4 regions of the Paenibacillus sp. 1-18 genome follow, and region 4 is predicted to be linked to each of the others. Evidence: predicted binding sites of a transcription regulator. Region 4 holds the regulator's gene; each other region holds the start of a gene.
The links. Region 4 encodes Rex, which represses fermentation and respiration genes when NADH is low (regulators of the CRP and FNR family bind a similar motif). Its sites were predicted from a motif close to TTGTGAAATATTTCACAA; they were not measured.
Positions count from the first base shown of each region.

Region 1: L693_RS0100205 (DoxX family membrane protein) is a predicted target of Rex. The motif match lies at 1,870-1,887, and genes of this name have one in related genera.
Region 2: hydE ([FeFe] hydrogenase H-cluster radical SAM maturase HydE) is a predicted target of Rex. The motif match lies at 2,032-2,049, and genes of this name have one in related genera.
Region 3: nirB (nitrite reductase large subunit NirB) is a predicted target of Rex. The motif match lies at 1,677-1,694, and genes of this name have one in related genera.

Region 1 covers NZ_ASSB01000006.1:24,342-29,056, forward strand. The annotation lists gene L693_RS0100195 (DUF47 domain-containing protein) at 1-463, opposite strand, end outside; gene L693_RS0100200 (DUF3048 domain-containing protein) at 651-1,700, opposite strand; gene L693_RS0100205 (DoxX family membrane protein) at 1,991-2,509, shown strand; gene L693_RS0100210 (dioxygenase family protein) at 2,616-3,407, opposite strand; gene L693_RS0100215 (alpha/beta hydrolase) at 3,500-4,324, opposite strand; gene L693_RS0100220 (hypothetical protein) at 4,576-4,715, opposite strand, start outside.
Region 2 covers NZ_ASSB01000030.1:5,500-10,214, reverse strand. The annotation lists partial or broken gene L693_RS0102130 (LysR family transcriptional regulator) at 1-28, opposite strand, end outside; gene L693_RS0102125 (alkaline phosphatase) at 325-1,884, shown strand; gene hydE ([FeFe] hydrogenase H-cluster radical SAM maturase HydE) at 2,164-3,213, shown strand; gene hydG ([FeFe] hydrogenase H-cluster radical SAM maturase HydG) at 3,267-4,679, shown strand.
Region 3 covers NZ_ASSB01000073.1:45,397-50,111, forward strand. The annotation lists gene nirB (nitrite reductase large subunit NirB) at 1-1,571, opposite strand, end outside; gene L693_RS0105370 (TetR/AcrR family transcriptional regulator) at 1,906-2,475, shown strand; gene L693_RS0105375 (Asp23/Gls24 family envelope stress response protein) at 2,526-2,876, shown strand; gene ltrA (group II intron reverse transcriptase/maturase) at 3,048-4,406, opposite strand.
Region 4 covers NZ_ASSB01000293.1:22,459-27,173, forward strand. The annotation lists gene L693_RS0118325 (cell wall elongation regulator TseB-like domain-containing protein) at 133-657, opposite strand; gene L693_RS0118330 (amidohydrolase) at 695-1,996, opposite strand; gene L693_RS0118335 (redox-sensing transcriptional repressor Rex) at 1,983-2,636, opposite strand; gene dinG (ATP-dependent DNA helicase DinG) at 2,682-4,715, opposite strand, start outside.

The DNA.
Region 1 (4,715 bases), on a different contig from region 4:
GCAATTCATCCCCCTGATTTTCCAAATCGTTCAGGCGAATGGTGTACTCACGAATAGCCAGCAATTTCTTTTGTGAAAGCAAATGTACGGCTTTCTGAATTTCATAAGCTGATTGGCGCAAAATATCAGCAAACTGCACAATATACTCGTCCGGCTCCGTAATGTTGTACATATAAAAACGCGAGGCCGTTGCTTCCAGACCGTCCAGTACATCATCCATGGTCGTTGTCAGTTCCATGATGTCGTCGCGTTCCAGCGGCGTGATGAAGGTCTTGTTCAGCTCAGTAATAATCGTGTGTGTGTAATCATCACACTTATTCTCATACTTCTTCATTTCATTAGTAAACAAAGTCACATCTTGAAGATTTGAAGTATGTTGGGCAAAATAATCGGCTGCTTGCACGATCGTATCTGCCATATTTTCCAACGTCTCGAAGAATATATCCTTTTTCTTCAATCTCATAACGATTACCCCTTTACGAAAATATCCGCAACCTGTTTCGACTGCAATAGACAACCTTTGCTATCTTATCACACTCATCAATGTTTTTGTAATGTTTGTAAAAGCAAATTTCAGGATATACGTATACAATACCCGACACAGAAGGTCATCATCCGACATTTTTTTCCTAATCAGGGTGATTCCGTTTTTATATTGCTTTTACAATTACATGCTCATTTAGCGAAGTATCTGCAGGTACCACATGTATATAGGATGTACCCGGCGTCAACGGAATTTCAACTCCATTTTTCATAAAACGAACCGCGTCACCGGGCGTATGCTGCCATTGTGCACGTATGACTCGTCCTTGTTGAAACACCATGGCCTCCCCACTACCGTTCAGCTCGACACTCAATCTGCCTACATCGTCCAGCGTTCGATGGCTGGCACTCATCACAATAACATTGGCCGCAGAAAGCTGTTGGTTATTATTTTGATCCATATGTGACTTTTCGTTCACAAAACGCTTATATTGTTGATCCGCCGAATCGTAGGTGTAGGATACGCGATAGCTTTTGAGCAAAAAACGGATTTGCAAGGATACTGCACTCTCGTCTGTCATGACCGGGGCTTCCCCGGGTTTAAGGTAAGGGTATACGGGAATCTTTGCCTGTTCGGCATACCCTTTATGATCAATTCCTTTGCGCAATCTGCTTATATCCGTGTACAGATTATGGGGAGGACGACGATCCTTGCTCCGCCAAAAGTAAGCCCCTCCATTTGATATCTCATCCAGATGCTCCTTCCGCTGCTGCTGTAAAATTGCATAGGCATCTGTGCTTCCCCCTGCATGGATCGGCAACGCACCATAGGTTTCGCCCAGCTCAATCAGGTACGGTCGAATGCTACGAACCGGACCGATCTTCACATCTCCATCATAACTTTGGAAAAAAGCGATCAAACGGGTAATTCCGCCTTCTGCAAGAACTTCATATACCATGTCTGCCTGGCTAAGCCCTGCCTGTGGACGTGCAGCCGGGGCGTTGTTAATCATAATCGCAAGCGGTCGCTCCAAAACAGGCTGTTCCACCGGAAGACCGGTAAGCGGAGCTGTAAATGCCGGAATGGACTGCTCTTTGGGCGGTTCAACCTCCAGTTCTGTGTTTTGCTCGTTCGATTGGGGGGCGGGCTCAGATTCACCCGTTTTGGACAAAGTAGAACAAGACATCAGCATCATGCATAACAGAACTGAAGCCATCACACGCAACCATTGAGTTCGCTCGGAAATGGACCTGGACAAGTTTATCCCTCCACTTTAGATATTTTTCTCATTATAAGCTTTATTTCCTGTTTTTGTTTTGATCGAAGATCCCCCTCCGATAGAATGCTTATCTGAAGACATTAAAATTTTAAAAAATATTCAGACTTTGTGATTTTTATCACAAATAAGTGTAACTGAACTTAATACAATAAAGGTGTAGCAGAGATGATCATCCCAAACCTAATGAAATACAACACATTTTGAGATAAGAAAGAGGAATGGTTTAAATGTTTAACACCTGGTTGCGTGAAAACAAAGCAGCGATGTGGCTGCTGACTGTAGTACGGGTTTATCTCGGATATGAATGGATGAGCCATGGACTTGAAAAGTTGACTGGCGGATTTGACGCCGGTGGATTCATCTCGGGAGCCATTACTAAAACGGGTGGAGACCATCCCGCTGTACAAGGGTGGTGGGGATCGTTCCTCGAAGCCTTTGCCCTGCCGAATGTCGGTTTGTTCAACGTCCTGATCCCACTGGGTGAGTTCTTGGTCGGGGTTGGCCTGCTGCTCGGTACACTGACTACACTGGCTGCTTTGATGGCCATGGTCATGAACTTCTCGTTCCTCTTCTCGGGTACAGTAAGCACGAATGCAATCTACCTGCTGTTTGAAATCTTCCTGGTGGTTGCTGGTGCAAATGCCGGACGGATTGGCTTTGACCGTTGGGTACTGCCCTTCCTGCGTAGACTGTTTAGTAGAAATAAAGATGCTTTTCCAGCCGATCCCGCTCGAAAAACAGCTTAACTAACCCCAAAACAACCGTTACCCTCCGGGCTAATGGTTGTTTTTTTAATACACAAAAGAACTTCCATTCCCACATACTGTGTGGATTCGGAAGTTCTTTTCACAATTATTGATCATTTTCCTGACCAAAAGCCCAACAATTAAGGCTTAGCGAGCCCAGGACATAGCTTTGAAAAAGCTTGCGTGCCGAGCGCTGATCATCCGCAGCCCCCATCACATAAAACAAAGGTGAAAAATGCTCAATCCCGTAAGAAGGGACCGCCTGCTTGGCATAAGGAGCCTTCTTATCATATTGGAATAGATGACGTAAATTCCAGTCTTGAAGCTGCTGTCCAATCCAGTCATCATATTGAACCGCCCACTCGGCCGGCTCATTCGTTTCCTTGAGTGTTCGCAGGTTGTGTACCAATCCGCCGCTGCCGATAATCAAAATACCTTGCTCTCGCAACGGTGCCAGCATCTGCCCAATCTCATACTGCTCCTGCGGAGCGCGCCGAGAATCAATAGAAAGCGGGACGACAGGTATGTCCGCATCAGGATATATATGCCGCAAAACCACCCATGCTCCATGATCCAGTCCCCGGTTCCGAACCGGCTGATGAAACAGGTTATGCTGACTGAACAGATGCTTTATCTCCTCATACAGCTTTGGATCGCCTGGTGCAGGGTAATCAAGTGTGTACATTTGCTCAGGGAAGCCATAGAAATCGTGCAACGCTGCATGCTGATCGTCCGCGCCGATACATTGATCAGGACTATCCCAATGCGCGGAAAAAATGACTATTCCTTTGGGTCGGGGCAGGCTTGCGCCCAGCTCTGCAAGAAAGCTAGTATATGCGTTATTTTCTACAGCCAGTGTCGGTGAACCGTGCGCAACAAAAATTGAGGGTAATGTCATCGCTGCCAACCTCCACACGCCAGTATAGTATTACTCTTCCATTTTACTCCGGCGGAGGCGTAATTTCCAATGCAATCCGTTACAGTCTGAAATCAGATCATCCAGTGCTGCCAATCCCGTTGAATGTTTTCCTGTTCATCCAGCCATTCCAGCGTCCGGTCAATTAGCTGTTGCCGCTCTTTACCTGAAGAGAAGGTATGGTCTCCCTGGAAAATAATCTCTTTATCGCAGCGTCCCTCTGGACGCATCCAGAATACCTTTTGAAATAAGAAGGCGTAGTCCACAGGAATGATATCATCGGAGGTTCCGTGAATAACGAGCACATCCCCGTTAAATTTGACAGCCTCCTGAAACGGCTGGAACTGGGCTAACGACTCAAAATAAGCAGGTGTGAACTTGTAGCCCAAATAGTCGGCCTGACCGTTTTTAACAGACTCATCATACACGCTTCGTTCCGTAATTTTAACAATGTCGTTGAACGGGTAGCCCACCGCTGACCAAAGGACCAGGTTTTGTACTCTCTTGTCCCGAACAGCTGTAAGAAGAGCAACTGCGCCCCCCAGACTGTGACCAATCAGCGTCACCTTGGTCGGGTCAATGTCCGCGCAATTCACAGCATAATCCAGCACGGTACGTGTCTGGTTAATCATGGACTCCAGCCCTTGCTTGCCATAATCGCCTGTGCTTTCCCCACACCCGGCAAAATCAAAGCGCAGGACAAAATATCCCCCTGCTGCAAGCTCACGTGCGGTCTTTACAAATAACCGATCTACCCCGATACGATTGCCTACAAATCCGTGGCATATCACGACGAGCGGTACCCGTTTCTGCCGTTCGCCCGCACTCGGATTGCTCGGATAATGAACCGTTGCAGCTAACTCCTCATTTTTAAAGCGAATTCCAATTTGCCGTTCCATCATGATTCTCCCCCTGAACAATTTAAACGTATATTGTAACACGGATACTCAGCAAAATACCCATTCACTTTAATTCCGATAAGTTTAATAAGTTTTATAGTAAAATCAGTCTATCATCGCCCTGCTTCCTTGTCAACCTGTCATCCGTACTGATAAAAAAGTAAACAAATGGCGCTCCCCGACACGATGCCGGAGAACGCCAGACGACATACTTATTAGGGTGAACACCCCACATTCGTGTAGAAGATTCTCTATTCGTAGCTGTGCCTGAACATTTGGTGGGTTTCGACTCGTCCCTCCCACTCCAGTTTACAAGAGGCACCGCTATTATGATCCTCGTGCCACAAGCTGCGATAGCTCTCTTCACCCAGTTCCCCTGCAAACTCTGCAT
Region 2 (4,715 bases), on a different contig from region 4:
GGGTGTATTGAAGCTGTCTGAATTCCATTGAGTTTTAAGCTCCTTATCTTATAAGCTATACCTATTACATCCAGCACCAATTATACAATATTAAAATCAATTTCCCAATCCCAATCGTTATTATGTGTCACAACTTTTATATAGATGAAGCGATTATTTCACAAAAAGGACTTTTAATACAGACAGTCAATTCTCTTAACAATTTCCTTACAAAATCCAATTAATCTTAGTTCTAGCTGTAAAATAAAGTGTCTGGGAGGAAAATGAATGCTGAACTGTTAGGGGATACATACGAAAAAGTCGGTAGCTGCACTGGTAGCGACTATGATGTTGGCAGTTAGTGGGGGGACGGCGATGGCTGCCGAGAAAGACAGGCCAATTAAAAATGTAATTATTCTTATTCCAGATGGTATGGCTAATGATGCTACTGCACTGGCTAGGTGGTATAAAGGCTCTTCCTTAACGTTAGACAGCATGGCAAGCGGCATGGTGCGTACACATTCTGCCGATGCTCCGATTGCAGATTCTGCTCCGGCGGGAACGGCTTTTGCCACAGGATATAAATCACATACGGGCTATGTAGGCGTCCTTCCGGACGAAGTGACCATGCCCGGACAACAACCTATCGCAGCAGGCGACGCCAAGAAGCCCGTAGCCTCCATTCTTGAGGCTTCCAAGCTGGCAGGTAAATCTACCGGGATCATTGCTACTTCGGAGATTATGCACGCCACTCCGGCTGATTTCACTGCCCATTACCCTGACCGTAAAAATTATGATGCACTCAGCATGCAGCAAGCCTATAACGGTGTTGATGTTGTGCTGGGTGGCGGCGGCAAGTTCCTGGAAGCATCCGAGCGTAAGGACGGGCAGGATTTGATCGCTCAAATTAAAGATCAGGGCTATGACTTTGTCACAACACCTGAAGGGCTAAAAAATTCGACCTCCAGTAAGCTCTGGGGCAGCTTCGCTCCGGAAGCCCTTGCGTACGATCTGGATCGTGATGCATCGAAGGAACCTAGTCTGGCAGAGATGACATCGAAAGCTATTGATATCTTGTCCAAAAACGACAAAGGCTTCTTTTTGATGGTCGAAGGCAGTAAAGTGGATTGGGCAGCGCATGCAAACGACCCAACGGGTATTATCAGTGATGTGCTTTCATTTGACGATGCGGTGAAGGTCGCTTTGGACTACGCCAAGCAGAATCAAAATACGGTTGTTGTAGCAGTAACAGACCACGGAAACGGCGGATTGACGATTGGCAGTAGTAATACCACAAGCAATTACGACAAAACGCCTTTAGCTTCTTTTATAGATCCGCTCAAAAAAGCGAAGCTGACGGGCGAAGGATTGGAAACCAAGCTGAATGCAGATCGCAGCAACATTAAAGATGTATTGTCGGCGTATTTTGGCATTACGGATTTGACGGATGAAGAAGTGAAAACGATCAAAGAAGCCAAAGAGGGCAGCATGAATTATGCTGTTGGACCGATCATTAGTAAGCGCGCGAATATCGGCTGGACGACAGGTGGGCATACAGGTGGGGATGTCGTGTTGTACACATATGCGCCAAATGGAGACCGTCCATCCGGTGTAATCGACAACACGGACGTCAATAAATATATGACACGTGTACTGGGACTGAATCTGGATACGGTGAGCAAGCAGTTGTTTGTTCCTGCGAAAACGGCCTTTGAAGCTAAAGGAGCGAAATTTACGGCGGATACGAAGGTCATTACGGTGACTAAGGGCAGCAACAAGTTGGAGCTTCCTGTATACAAAAACGTCGCTACGCTCAACGGTAAACTTTCCACGCTTAATGGTGTGGTCGTGTTTAACGGCGTTGATTATTTTGTACCACAGCAGGCGATTGATTTGATTCAATAAAATAAATAGAATGATCGACAAGAGCTGCTTCTTCCCTAAAAGGAGGAGGCAGTTTTTTTGCGCCGCTTTTGTGCTGCTTTTTGTGCTTGGGTAATTATGTATTTTTTGAGGCAGAGAGTGGAGATGAAATTTAATGAATGGGATATTTTGTGAAACTAATCACGTTATATCTCCGCTGATATTGCTAGAATTATAATTGTACGATACAAGCTGCTGACGAAGTGAAGTCCGGATGGACGAGGGAAGAAGGGATGAGTCACGGACGAATTATTACTGCGTCTGGCTGACGGCAAGGAATGGACGCATACGGAAATGACAAGGCTGCTGGCACGTCTGGATGAAGATCCAATCGTGCGGGCCCAATTACGGGAGCTGGCAGCTCGCACAAAAATGGAGCGTTATGGCAAGGGTGTTTTTTTACGGGGATTAATTGAATTCTCCAGTATATGTCGTCAGGATTGCATGTACTGTGGGCTGCGTGCCTCCAACAAACAGGCAGATCGCTACCGATTAAAGCCGGAAGAAATTCTGGCCTGCTGTGCGGAGGGATACGAACTGGGTTATCGCACGTTTGTACTGCAAAGCGGTGAAGATACCTGGTTTACGACGGCCCGACTGACGAAACTGATTCGGGAAATTAAAAGCCGTTTTGCAGATGTGGCGGTTACACTGTCCATTGGTGAACGGGATGATGAAACGTATGAGCTATTATACGAGGCGGGGGCAGACCGTTTTTTGCTGCGTCATGAAACAGCTTCACCTCGTTTGTACGCCAAGTTGCATCCAACAATGACGATAGAAAGCAGGCGCAGTCGTTTGCTGGCACTGCAGCGAATCGGCTTTCAGATCGGGGCCGGATGTATGGTGGGACTGCCGGGACAAACCAACAGTGAGTTGGCAGACGATCTGGTCTATTTGCATAGTCTGAGCCCGGATATGATCGGGATTGGTCCTTTTTTACCGCATAGCAACACGCCGCTCAGGGATGCCAGTCAGGGGAGTATGGAAAAGGCGCTGGATATGATTTCGTTGTCCCGATTGGTCGTTCCGGATGCGCTCATTCCGGCATCTACGGCGATGGGGACCATTCATCCCCAAGGCAGGGAAAAGGCGCTTCAGGCAGGGGCAAATGTGGTTATGCCCAATTTGTCCCCGCTGGCGGTGAGGCCCAAGTATGCGATTTATGAAAATAAAATATGCTTGGGCGATGAGTCTGCCCAATGCCGACATTGCCTGGAGCTGCGAATCCGTGGAGCTGGTTTTGAGGTGGACATGGGACGAGGTGACAGCTTAAAGGCCCAGCGACAGTTTATGAGACAGGAAACCTAGAGAGGCTATGACGACAACAAATGCAGTAATCATAAATAAGGAGATGGGTATACGTGAGTGGAGTACGGGAGAAAGTGTCGGCGGATTTTATTAATGAAGTAGAGATTATGGCGGCAGTGGAGCAGGGAAAGCAAGAGGCGAAAGATCGAAATCGGATTTTGGAAATTCTAGAAAAGGGCAGAACCTGCCGGGGACTGAGTGCGAGTGAAGCGGCGACTCTTTTACATGTGAATGACCCCGAACTGCTGGAGGAGATGTTTAGATCATCACGTGCGGTTAAAGAGCAGATTTACGGCAACCGGATTGTGCTGTTTGCTCCTCTATATGTAAGTAACCACTGCGTTAATAACTGCGAATATTGTGGCTACAAGCATACCAATGACAGCTTTACTCGCAGCCGCCTGACACCGGAGGAACTGGTCGAGGAAGTTAGGGTGCTTCAGGAAATGGGGCACAAACGGCTCGCACTAGAAGCGGGGGAGGACCCGGTCAATTGTACTATTGATTATATCGTCGATTGTCTGCGTCAGATCTACGATATAAAGGTGGACAACGGGAGCATCCGGCGGGTTAATGTTAATATCGCTGCAACGACGGAGGAGGATTACCGGAAGCTTGTGGAGGTGGGGATCGGTACGTATATTTTGTTCCAGGAAACGTATCATCGCGAAAGCTATCGCAAATATCATCTTCAAGGGCCAAAAAGGGACTATGATTGGCATACGACCGCAATGGACCGAGCCATGCGTGCAGGCATAGATGATGTGGGGATCGGTGTGTTGTACGGCCTGTACGATTTCCGCTATGAAACCGTAGCGATGCTTAAGCATGCCGAGCATCTGGAAGAAGTGTTTGGCTGCGGCCCTCACACGGTTTCTGTTCCCCGGCTTCGTCCGGCTGAAAATGTGGACCCGGAACGCTATCCGTATTTGGTGAGTGACGAGGATTTTATGAAAATTGTAGCGGTTCTTCGGCTGGCTGTACCTTATGCGGGAATGGTCCTGTCTACGCGCGAGGAGTCGGAATTCAGGGACCGTGTCATTGGTTTGGGTGTATCGCAAATCAGTGCTGGTTCTGCTACCGGTGTAGGGGCATATGCAAGAAAAGAGACGAATGATAAGCCTCAGTTCGAGGTCGGGGATCATCGCTCGCCGATGGAAATTATCAAAAGTCTGTGCCGTGGCGGATATATGCCAAGCTACTGTACAGCTTGCTACCGTGAGGGACGGACCGGAGATCGCTTCATGGAGCTTGCCAAATCCGGACAAATTCACAATGTGTGCCAGCCGAATTCGCTTCTGACCTTTCAAGAATATCTGCTGGATTATGGGGATGAGGAGGCACGTGAGCTGGGTGCTGCCGCTCTGCGAGAGAACCTGGAGCGCATACCACGTGAATCGACACGCCGTTTGACGCTTGACAGACTGGAACGACTGGAAGCAGGCGAGCGTGATCTATATTTCTAGTAATTTTTATTTCTGGTAATTTATATTTTGGTAACA
Region 3 (4,715 bases), on a different contig from region 4:
CACTTGGAGCACCCTTCATCATTATGCCAACCAAGCACATTCATAACTTCACGTGTCGTTGTAAGGCCCTTGGTTCTGATAGCTTCAACAATCTCATCCCGGCTCAATGTGGTGCAGCCGCATATTCCCTGCTTGGCTGCCGTTTGGAAGCTGTCTCCAAGAACATACTGGAGAATTTGTTCAACGACTGGCTTACACCCTCCACAGGACCGCGTTGCCCCGGTACAGGCTTTAATTTCATCGACTGTAGTCAACCCATTTTCATGAATTGCATCAACAATCGCCTTTTTAGTTACACCGTTGCAGCCGCAGACAATTTCATCATCGGCCATCGTTTCAGCGGATAAGGTTTTAGCCCCATCTTGACAACATCCGGTACCCATGAGCTGGCCATATATTTCATCAGTCATCAGCGTTTGCTGCCGTACATATTTTTGAAGGCTGGCGGATTCGCTCACATCTCCGAACAGCACCGCTCCGACAATTTTATTTTCACGAAGCAGCACTTTTTTGTAGGTGCGCTTCCACTCATCCTTTGCCACAATCACCGTATGTTCAGGAGTAGTTATGAATTCGCCAGCCGAGAAAACATCCACCCCTGAAATTTTGAGCTTGGTGGAAACCACTGATCCCTGATAGCCTTCGGTATCCGCACCTGCAAAATGCTTGGCAATGACACTTCCCTGTTCAAACAGCGGAGCAACCAGACCGTAACAGATCCCGCGGTGTTCAGCACACTCCCCTACAGCATATACATCCGGCATGGAGGTCCTCATCAAATCATCGACCACAATTCCACGTTTTGTTTCTATACCACTTTGCACAGCCACCTGAATGTTAGGCTTTATCCCGACAGCCATTACAACCAGATCTGCCTCCAGTTCGCTTCCATCCGAGAACCGAAGTCCCTGCACCCGATCCTGACCATATACCTCAGCAGTTTGCATTTGCATGGCAAACTTGATTCCCTGGCGTTCTAGTTCTGCTTTCAGCATCGCAGAGGCTTCCCGATCGAGCTGACGCTCCATCAAATCCTCCATCAAATGAACAACCGTTACGTCCATGCCGAGATTGACCAGGCCTTTAGCCGCTTCCAGTCCCAACAACCCTCCACCAATGACCGCTGCCTTTTTATAGGTTTTGGCCGCCTCAAGCATTGCCGAACAATCGGCAATATCCCGAAAACCGATGACGCCCGGTAATTCTTTACCCGGAATAGGCAAAATAAACGACTGGGAGCCAGTAGCCACCAAAGCTACATCGTAATCAATTTCAAGTCCATCCTCAGTGTGAATCCTCTTTCGTTCCCCGTCGATGCTGCGCACCGTTTTCCCAGTATATAAAGTAATACCTTGATCCTCATACCATTGCAGATCATTCAGTATAATGTCCTCGATGGTTTTACTACCCTCCAAAACATAAGAGAGCATGATCCTGTTATAGTTCGGATGCGGCTCATTTCCAAGGACTGTAACTTCATATTTATCCGTTAACTTAAGAATTTGTTCGACCGTATTGATACCAGCCATCCCGTTACCTATAACCACAAGCTTTTGTTTACTGTTTATCATATACCGGTTCCTCCATTCATTCGACGACATTCCTACCGACGACTACTCCTACGATCCTACTAAATATTGTCTATGCTTCTATTCTAATGTCGTGAGTTATGTTATATGTGACTTCAATCACAATATAGCTAGAGCTGTACATGTCGAGGGACTTCCCTATTCGAATTCAAGGGATTAAGGTAAGAAACAAAAAAATCGAGTTATGATGTTGATTTCTGAAATGTGGATGCTTGGATTTGACTATTCTCGATGGTTGATTTAAAATCCAATTAAATGATATAAAAAACTATCAATTAATTACAAAAAAAATTATTAATAAGAGAAGGATTTTCTAATGAAGAAGGACATGACAACGATCAAGCAAATAAGGCTTAATAGCCTGTTGGACGTAGCCACTATGCTACTTATCGAAAAGCCAACCGCCTCTATGAACGAGATTGCCGATTATGCAGGAATTGGCACTGCCACCTTGCATCGCTATGTTGAAAGCAGGGAGCAATTGATGATTCATCTGGGATTTCGAGCCATCGAAGTCGTAAGTGAAACCATAAAAGGAATCTCTTTGGATGAGGACAACTATGAAAACTACATTCCAGAGTTGATTGAAGCACTTATTCCGTTAGGAGACAAAATTTATTTTCTTGCTCATGATGCATCCGTCAACTATAACAAGGAGATTGAAGGAGCAGATCAGAAGCTGAGAGAACCCATATTGCATGTGATACAAATATTGCAACAGAAAGGTTATTTTCAGCCACATATTGGTAAAGAATGGATCATGGATGTCCTCTACTCGCTGCTATTTCTAACATGGCAGCAAGTAAAGAACGGTAATATCGCAAAAAACTCTGCCGCAGCACTGGTTGTAAATACTTTTTACCATGGATTCAAAGCAACTGAGTAAGGGTCACACTGCATCATGAAGAGGCGAACACACACGAGGAGGAATCCTGCATGTTAATTCAAAACGTACTGGGAAGTATTGCGATTTCCAAGGATGCTATTTCTAATATCATTGGCAAGACAGCAACTGCAACAATGGGAATTGCATCGATGTCAACGGGAGTCGTCGAAGGAATCACCAACAAGTTAAGTAGGAAAAGCCTGCAAAATGGCATTGAGCTTCATGTGACAGAATCAGGGCTGGATGTCGATTTAAGCATTGTCGTGCATTATGGAACAAAAATGTACGATGTAGGCAGAGAATTACAGAAAAATGTTCGGGAAGCCATTGAGAAGTATACGGGCCTATCCATTGGCATGATAAACGTCAAAGTACAAGGGATATCCCTACCCATTCATTAGTCGCAGAAAAGTATGAGTGATAGACATAAATGATAACGGGATTATGGAAATGGACGGGCCGGCTTTTCATTGTACAGAATGGCCAAAAGGGTGAAATCGAGTAGGAGGCTACCCATTAGTTGAGTAGCCGACCTCTCACACCACCGTACGTACCGTTCGGTATACGGCGGTTCAACCGTTTAAGTACAATTGACGTAGACGCTCGTACTGCGCAGGGAAGTCATAATCCCCTGCCTGTACGAGCCTTTTGTTTGTAACCGAGCGTTGCATTATCGCACTTCCGGCAATGCGCCAGTACCCCAGACGGGTGTTTCCCCATGGGTAGGCCTGCCCCTCCGGTACTCCCAGCTTTCGCAGGTTCCGTACCTTCGTTCTCGGTTTCTTCCACTCTTTCCAGATGTACATGCGCATTCGTCTTCGCAGCCATTCATTCCAACTTTGCAGGATTCGCTTCATGTCGGCTACATAGAAATAACCAATCCATCCGCGAATGTAGACCTTGACGTTTTCCATCACCTGCCTGGCATTCCTGCCTTGACTCCGGCTCGTTAGCTCTTTCAGTTTCCTCTTTGCCTTCGTGAGGGATTGCGGGTGAACCCGAATGTACATCCCGTTTCTGTTCTTTCCCAAGGCGAATCCAAGAAATTTGAAGTGCTTTCGTGCCACGGCACTGACGACCTTGCTTTTCTGCGCATTCATCTGGAGTTTTAGCTTGTTCTCCAGATACGTCCGGCTTGATTTCAATAGCCGCGTTGCTGCTCGTTTGCTCTTTGCCAGTACCACGATGTCATCCGCGTACCGAATGAACCTCACGCCTCGGCTTTGCATCTCCTGATCGTATTCGTTCAGATAGATGTTCGCTAAAAGCGGCGACAGCGGCCCACCCTGCGGAGAACCTTCTTCTGTTTTGCGGCGTATTCCGTTTTCCATCACTCCGCTCTTCAGGTACTTTTTAATCAGGCCCGTCACGCGCTTGTCCTGAATTTGCTTGCGCAGGAGGTTCATGAGCAGTTCATGGTTCAGCGTATCGAAATACTTCGAGAGGTCGAATTCTACCGCATGGCTATAACCCTGCTCCGCATAAGTCTTCACTTTTCGAATCGCTTGCTGGGCACTTCGCCTTGGGCGATAGCCGTAGCTTCCTTCCGAAAAGAGCGGCTCAAACAGCGGTTGCAGTTGCTGGGCAATGGCTTGCTGGATGATGCGATCTACGACCGTCGGGATGCCGAACTTTCGGACTCCGCTTCCATCTGGTTTGGGGATGTTCTTGCGTCGTACCGGGCTTGGCTTGTATTTTCCATCCCGGATGCTTCCCAAGAGTTCCACTCTGTTCTCCCGCAGCCACGGCAATGCCGCCTCGACGGTCATTCCGTCGATTCCCGGCGCTCCGTGATTGCGCTTGACTTGCTGGTAGGCTCTGTTCAGGTTGTTCCTGTCCAGTATCTTTTCCAGCACGTCGCTTGCACCGCCTCTTTCCCTACTTTCCCGAGTGCCGATGCTCCGCGCTCCTGCATACTCTTCGCGTTCCACGCTATCCCTTTGCAGAGCCCTTTCGGTATTCTGCTTTCATCACACCGACTCTCCTTCCTGTTTGTACTCAAGACTTACGATTGTTCAGCCCTTTCCGAAAAAAAAACTTCCGGTACTATGGCCTCTGCTGACTTCTCACAGCAAGCTCTACTCCGTCTTTCGGATAATATTTTTTTTCCTACACAACGTCTGTGAGACCTCCCCGGGTAAGAGCGATAACCTTCCCCTCATCTATCTGTCACATTTACATCATGGAATTCGGGCAGTATTGGACTTCACTTTGTCTCGCAAGCTCGTCCGTTCCATCAT
Region 4 (4,715 bases):
CCGGATTTTCCCCATAAGAATCTAATCGAAAAAAATCCGGCGGCAACAGCGATCGTAAGATCAAATGGACTACGCAGCGCTCCCAGGCACTCCTACCCCTTCAAACCATCATCAGCCACTCCCCACATCACTCTAGTAGTTAGGCAATGTATACTTTACCCCCGTCGATCCCCCATCTGAGAAACGGTAAAAGGTATAGTTATGATGACTTCCATCATTGTAAAACAGCTGCCAAACATATTCGCCATTGAACACACTCGGCTGGAGACTCACAATCTCTGCATCTGGAAGCTGCTGCTGAATGATTGCCTTCATTTTTTCCTCGTCGACTCCGTTTTTCAATAGCTCGGTATGGATACCGCTATTATCTGCGGCAGGTACATTAGGCTGTCCCTCCACTTTTTGAAAGGGAACCCACACCATTATATTTTCATTTTGGGCATTTTTCCCTTGAACTACCCAATATACCTGACTCCATACTGACTTCCATGTACGAGTCGTGCTGACCAGACCACCCGATTGCTTGGCCTTTATGATAGCGGCATTTCTCTCAGCCACCTGGTCTTGCGTAACATAAGAATAATACCAGAACATGCTGACCAGGATCAGTATCACGGCCAAAACGGCGACCGCTATCCATTTTTTCTTATTTTTCAAACCTGTGCTTCCTCTCTAAGGGGATGTGACACCTGAATTAGCGCGACAGCAGCCCTTCAAAGGCGGCTTGTGCCTCATGTTTGATACGTTCCTCGTCCATAGTCAGGCACTCACCGTTTTTCACGACCTGACGACCATCAACCCACACATGAGCCACATCTTTGGCGCTTGCGGAGTATACGGCATGGGAAATGAGGTCTGTACGCGGCAAGAAGTGCGCCTGATTCAGATCTAATGCGATAAAGTCAGCCTTGTTGCCTGCTGCCAGTACTCCTACCTCTTTTAAACCAATCGACTTCGCGCCGTATTCTGTTGCCAGACGCAGCGCTTCACTCGCAGGAACTGCCGTAGGATCACCGGATACTCCCTTGTGAATGAGCGCAGCCAGACGCATTTCCTCAAACATATCCAGATTATTATTGCTGGCAGGACCATCTGTTCCGAGGGAAACAGTAACCCCTGCACGCAGCAGTTCAGGCACTCTTGCTACACCACTTGCCAGCTTAAGGTTGCTGCCCGGATTATGCGAAATCGCTACACCACGTTCAGCCAGCAAAGCTATTTCTTCATCGTTCAAATGAACGGCATGAGCAACAAGTGAAGGACGGGAGAAAAAGCCGAGCTTATCCAAATGTGCAACTGGACGCAAGCCATAATCACGTACGTTTTGCTCAACTTCTGCAAGAGTCTCGGACATGTGTGTGTGCAGCGGTAAATCCAAATCATGCGCAGCCTGTACAAATTTTTCGATAAACGCAGGCGGGCATGTGTAAGGCGCATGCGGAGACATCATCGTTGTAATACGACCATCTGCCTTACCATGCCAGTTACGTGCAAAAGTCACAGCCTCAGCCAGCTTGATTCGCTGCTCCTCCTCAGAGCATAATCCAATCGCCCCACGCATCAGACTCGCACGAATGCCTGATTCTTCAGCTATACGAGCCACCTCATCCATATGATCATACATGTCCAGGAAGGTCGTCGTACCGCCTTTCAGCATTTCCAGCACAGACAAGGAAGTACCCCAGTACACATCTGAAGATGTGAACTTAGCTTCCATCGGCCACATTTTCTCCTGAAGCCATACTTGAAGTGCCAAATCATCACCATACCCACGCAGCAATGACATCGCCGCATGACCATGAGTGTTAATCAGACCTGGCAAAAAGAGCAAGCCTTTACCGTCAAAAGCGTCTGTCTCTTCCTCTCCCGCAGGCAAAGTCTCGCCAATGTAAGTAATCCGGCTATCCTCCACAATCATATAGCCATGGATTACTCCGACTTCCGGTCCGTTTACGGCAAAGGAGCCGTTTTTAATTATCCATTTATTCACCGTCATATTGCAATTCTTCCTTTCCATCCTCTAAATAATAAGCGAGGCTAAGCAAATCGGTTGTAAAATCTGTGGTATGTACCCGGATGTTGTCCGGGGTTTTCAGAATGATCGGTGCAAAGTTCAAGATCGCTTCAATACCACTCTCAATAAGTTTGTCAGCCACGTGTTGCGCTTCGAAATCCGGTACGGTAATAATCCCGATCCGAATATTTTTTTCTTTTATGGTCGCTTCCAATTGATCCATTGGCTGAACGATCAACGTATTGATCATCGTCCCCGTCTTCTCTGGAACCGCATCAAATACCGCTACAATTTTCATATTATCTTTTAAGTAAGCATTATAATTCGAAAGCGCTTGACCCAGATTACCAGCTCCGACCAATACGACGTTGATTTGCTGATCAATTTTCAGAATATGACGTATTTTTTCAATAAGATAAGTAACATCATAACCGATACCCTTTCGGCCAAAATCTCCAAAATATGCAAGATCCTTGCGAATTTGAGCCGGATTCAAGTTCAGTCTTTGTCCCAGCTCCTGGGAAGAGACCGTGGCCACCTCCCTTTTGTGCAGTGCATTCAGATAACGTAAATATACGGGTAACCTCCGCACAACTGCCTCTGAAATTTTATCTGATTTCATACTTGCTCCCCCTAATTGTAACGGACATGTTTAAGTATCCGTCCATTATGCCTCAGTCTCCGGGGCGGATTGGAGCCATTCAGAGATGCGGGGCACCATTTGCTCCGTCGGCATATGCTCCATTTTTGGTCCCGGTAACGAGTACAAAAAGTGCTTTCCGTAATAGGATTCGATTACACGTGTATCGTATACGATGACGACCCCGTGGTCGCTCGCTGTACGTACCAAACGCCCAAATCCCTGTTTAAAGCGAATGACCGCCTGTGGAACAGACAGCTTCATAAATGGATTTTTCTTTTGCTGCTGAAGCAGCTCGCTTTTCGCCTCCAGCAACGGGTGATTTGGCGGTTGAAACGGCAGCCGGACAATTGCCAAGCAAGTCAGCGCCTTGCCTGGAATATCGACACCTTCCCAGAAGCTGCTGGTTCCCAGCAATACAGAAGCTTTGGCCTCCTGAAAACGCCGGGTCAGCTTGCTGCGGCTCCCACTGTCTACACCCTGTCCCAGCACAGTGATATCACTGGAAGATAATGCCTCTTTGAGTGGCTCGTACACCTGCCGGAGCATCCGGTACGAGGTAAATAAAACGAGCATTCTCCCCCCGGTCGCCTGAGCAGTCGAGCCTAGCGAGCTAACGAGCATATTTACAAAATGTGCATCTCCAACACTTCCCTTTACACTCGGGAAATCCCGGGGAATGACCAGCAACACCTGATCCCTGTAGTTAAAGGGCGACGGGAGCTGCGAAGTCATAAGCCGCCCCTCTTCTGCAGCTTCCTGCAAACCGAGCTGATCGGTCATGTACTGAAACGACTTATCTACCGATAAGGTAGCTGAGGTCAGAATAATGCTTCTTTTTTTGTCAAAAAACATTTCTTTCAGCTGGCGGCTCACATCTACAGGCACTGCATAAAATTGCAGTGATTTACTGCGAAATTGCCCGCTTGCCTCAAGCCAGTAGACGGTCGTTTCATCATCAAGACGCATAAAGAAGCGCAAATTTTCCTTCACACCCGCCAAATCCTTGAGCAGTCCCGTGATATCGGTAATGAGGCTGTCAGCCGCATAATCGTCATGTTCTTCCTTTACGTCCAGCATCAGCTTATCGCCCTTGCGCAAAATTTCGCTTAGCGTAACATTTAGCTGATTTTCCAGCGCAGCCGCTTGATCCCACTTGGCAGGCTTGGCCGACGGCTTGAGACGGGAAGAAAACTGCCCCGTTTCACCCGGTGTCGCATCACTTCGCTCCGGCAGCATACCAAATAGCTTGTCGCTTAACAAATCCCATGTCTCTTTGACCTCCAGCACAAGTGGATATACCTGGTCGATGATCGAAGCCCAATCTGCTGACTTCTCATGACCGGACTTTACCAACTGCTGACGCAATGAAGGCAGCTGTCCATTCTTGCTGTCTTTGAACAGCCGGGTCAGCGTATGAACGAGTGTGAAATATTTCATATGCATGCCCAGATGCTTACCAGCAACTTCCTCCAGATGGTGTGCTTCATCAATGACCAGATGCTCATAGCTTGGCAATAGCTGATGACTAGCCTTGACATCCGTAAACAGCTTGGAGTGATTCGTTATAACCACATCCGCTGTTCCGGCCTCATGACGTGCACGATGATAAAAGCATTTACGGAACCACGGGCATGAACGGCCAAGACAGGACTCGGAATCACTTGCCACTGTTTCCCAAAAATCTCCGCCACGGTTGCTCAGATTCAATTCTTCATCATCACCAGTTTCCGTGAGTGTCAGCCAGACGATCATCTGGGCAGCTGTAATTAAGTCTTCCTTGGGTGTTGCGAAGTCTCTTCTGTTTATTTTATGTTCAAACTTGCGCAGACACAAATAATGCCCCCGCCCCTTAAAAATGGCAGCCCGGAACGGGAACGGAATCACCTTCGTCAGCATCGGAATATCGCGCTCACGCAATTGCTCCTGCAGGTTGATTGTATGCGTACTTACTGTGACTCGCTGACCATATTTTACACTGTGATACAGTGATGGAAGCAAATAACCCAGAGACTTGCCTGTCCCTGTACCCGCCTCGATCAGCAAATGCTTGTCTTCACT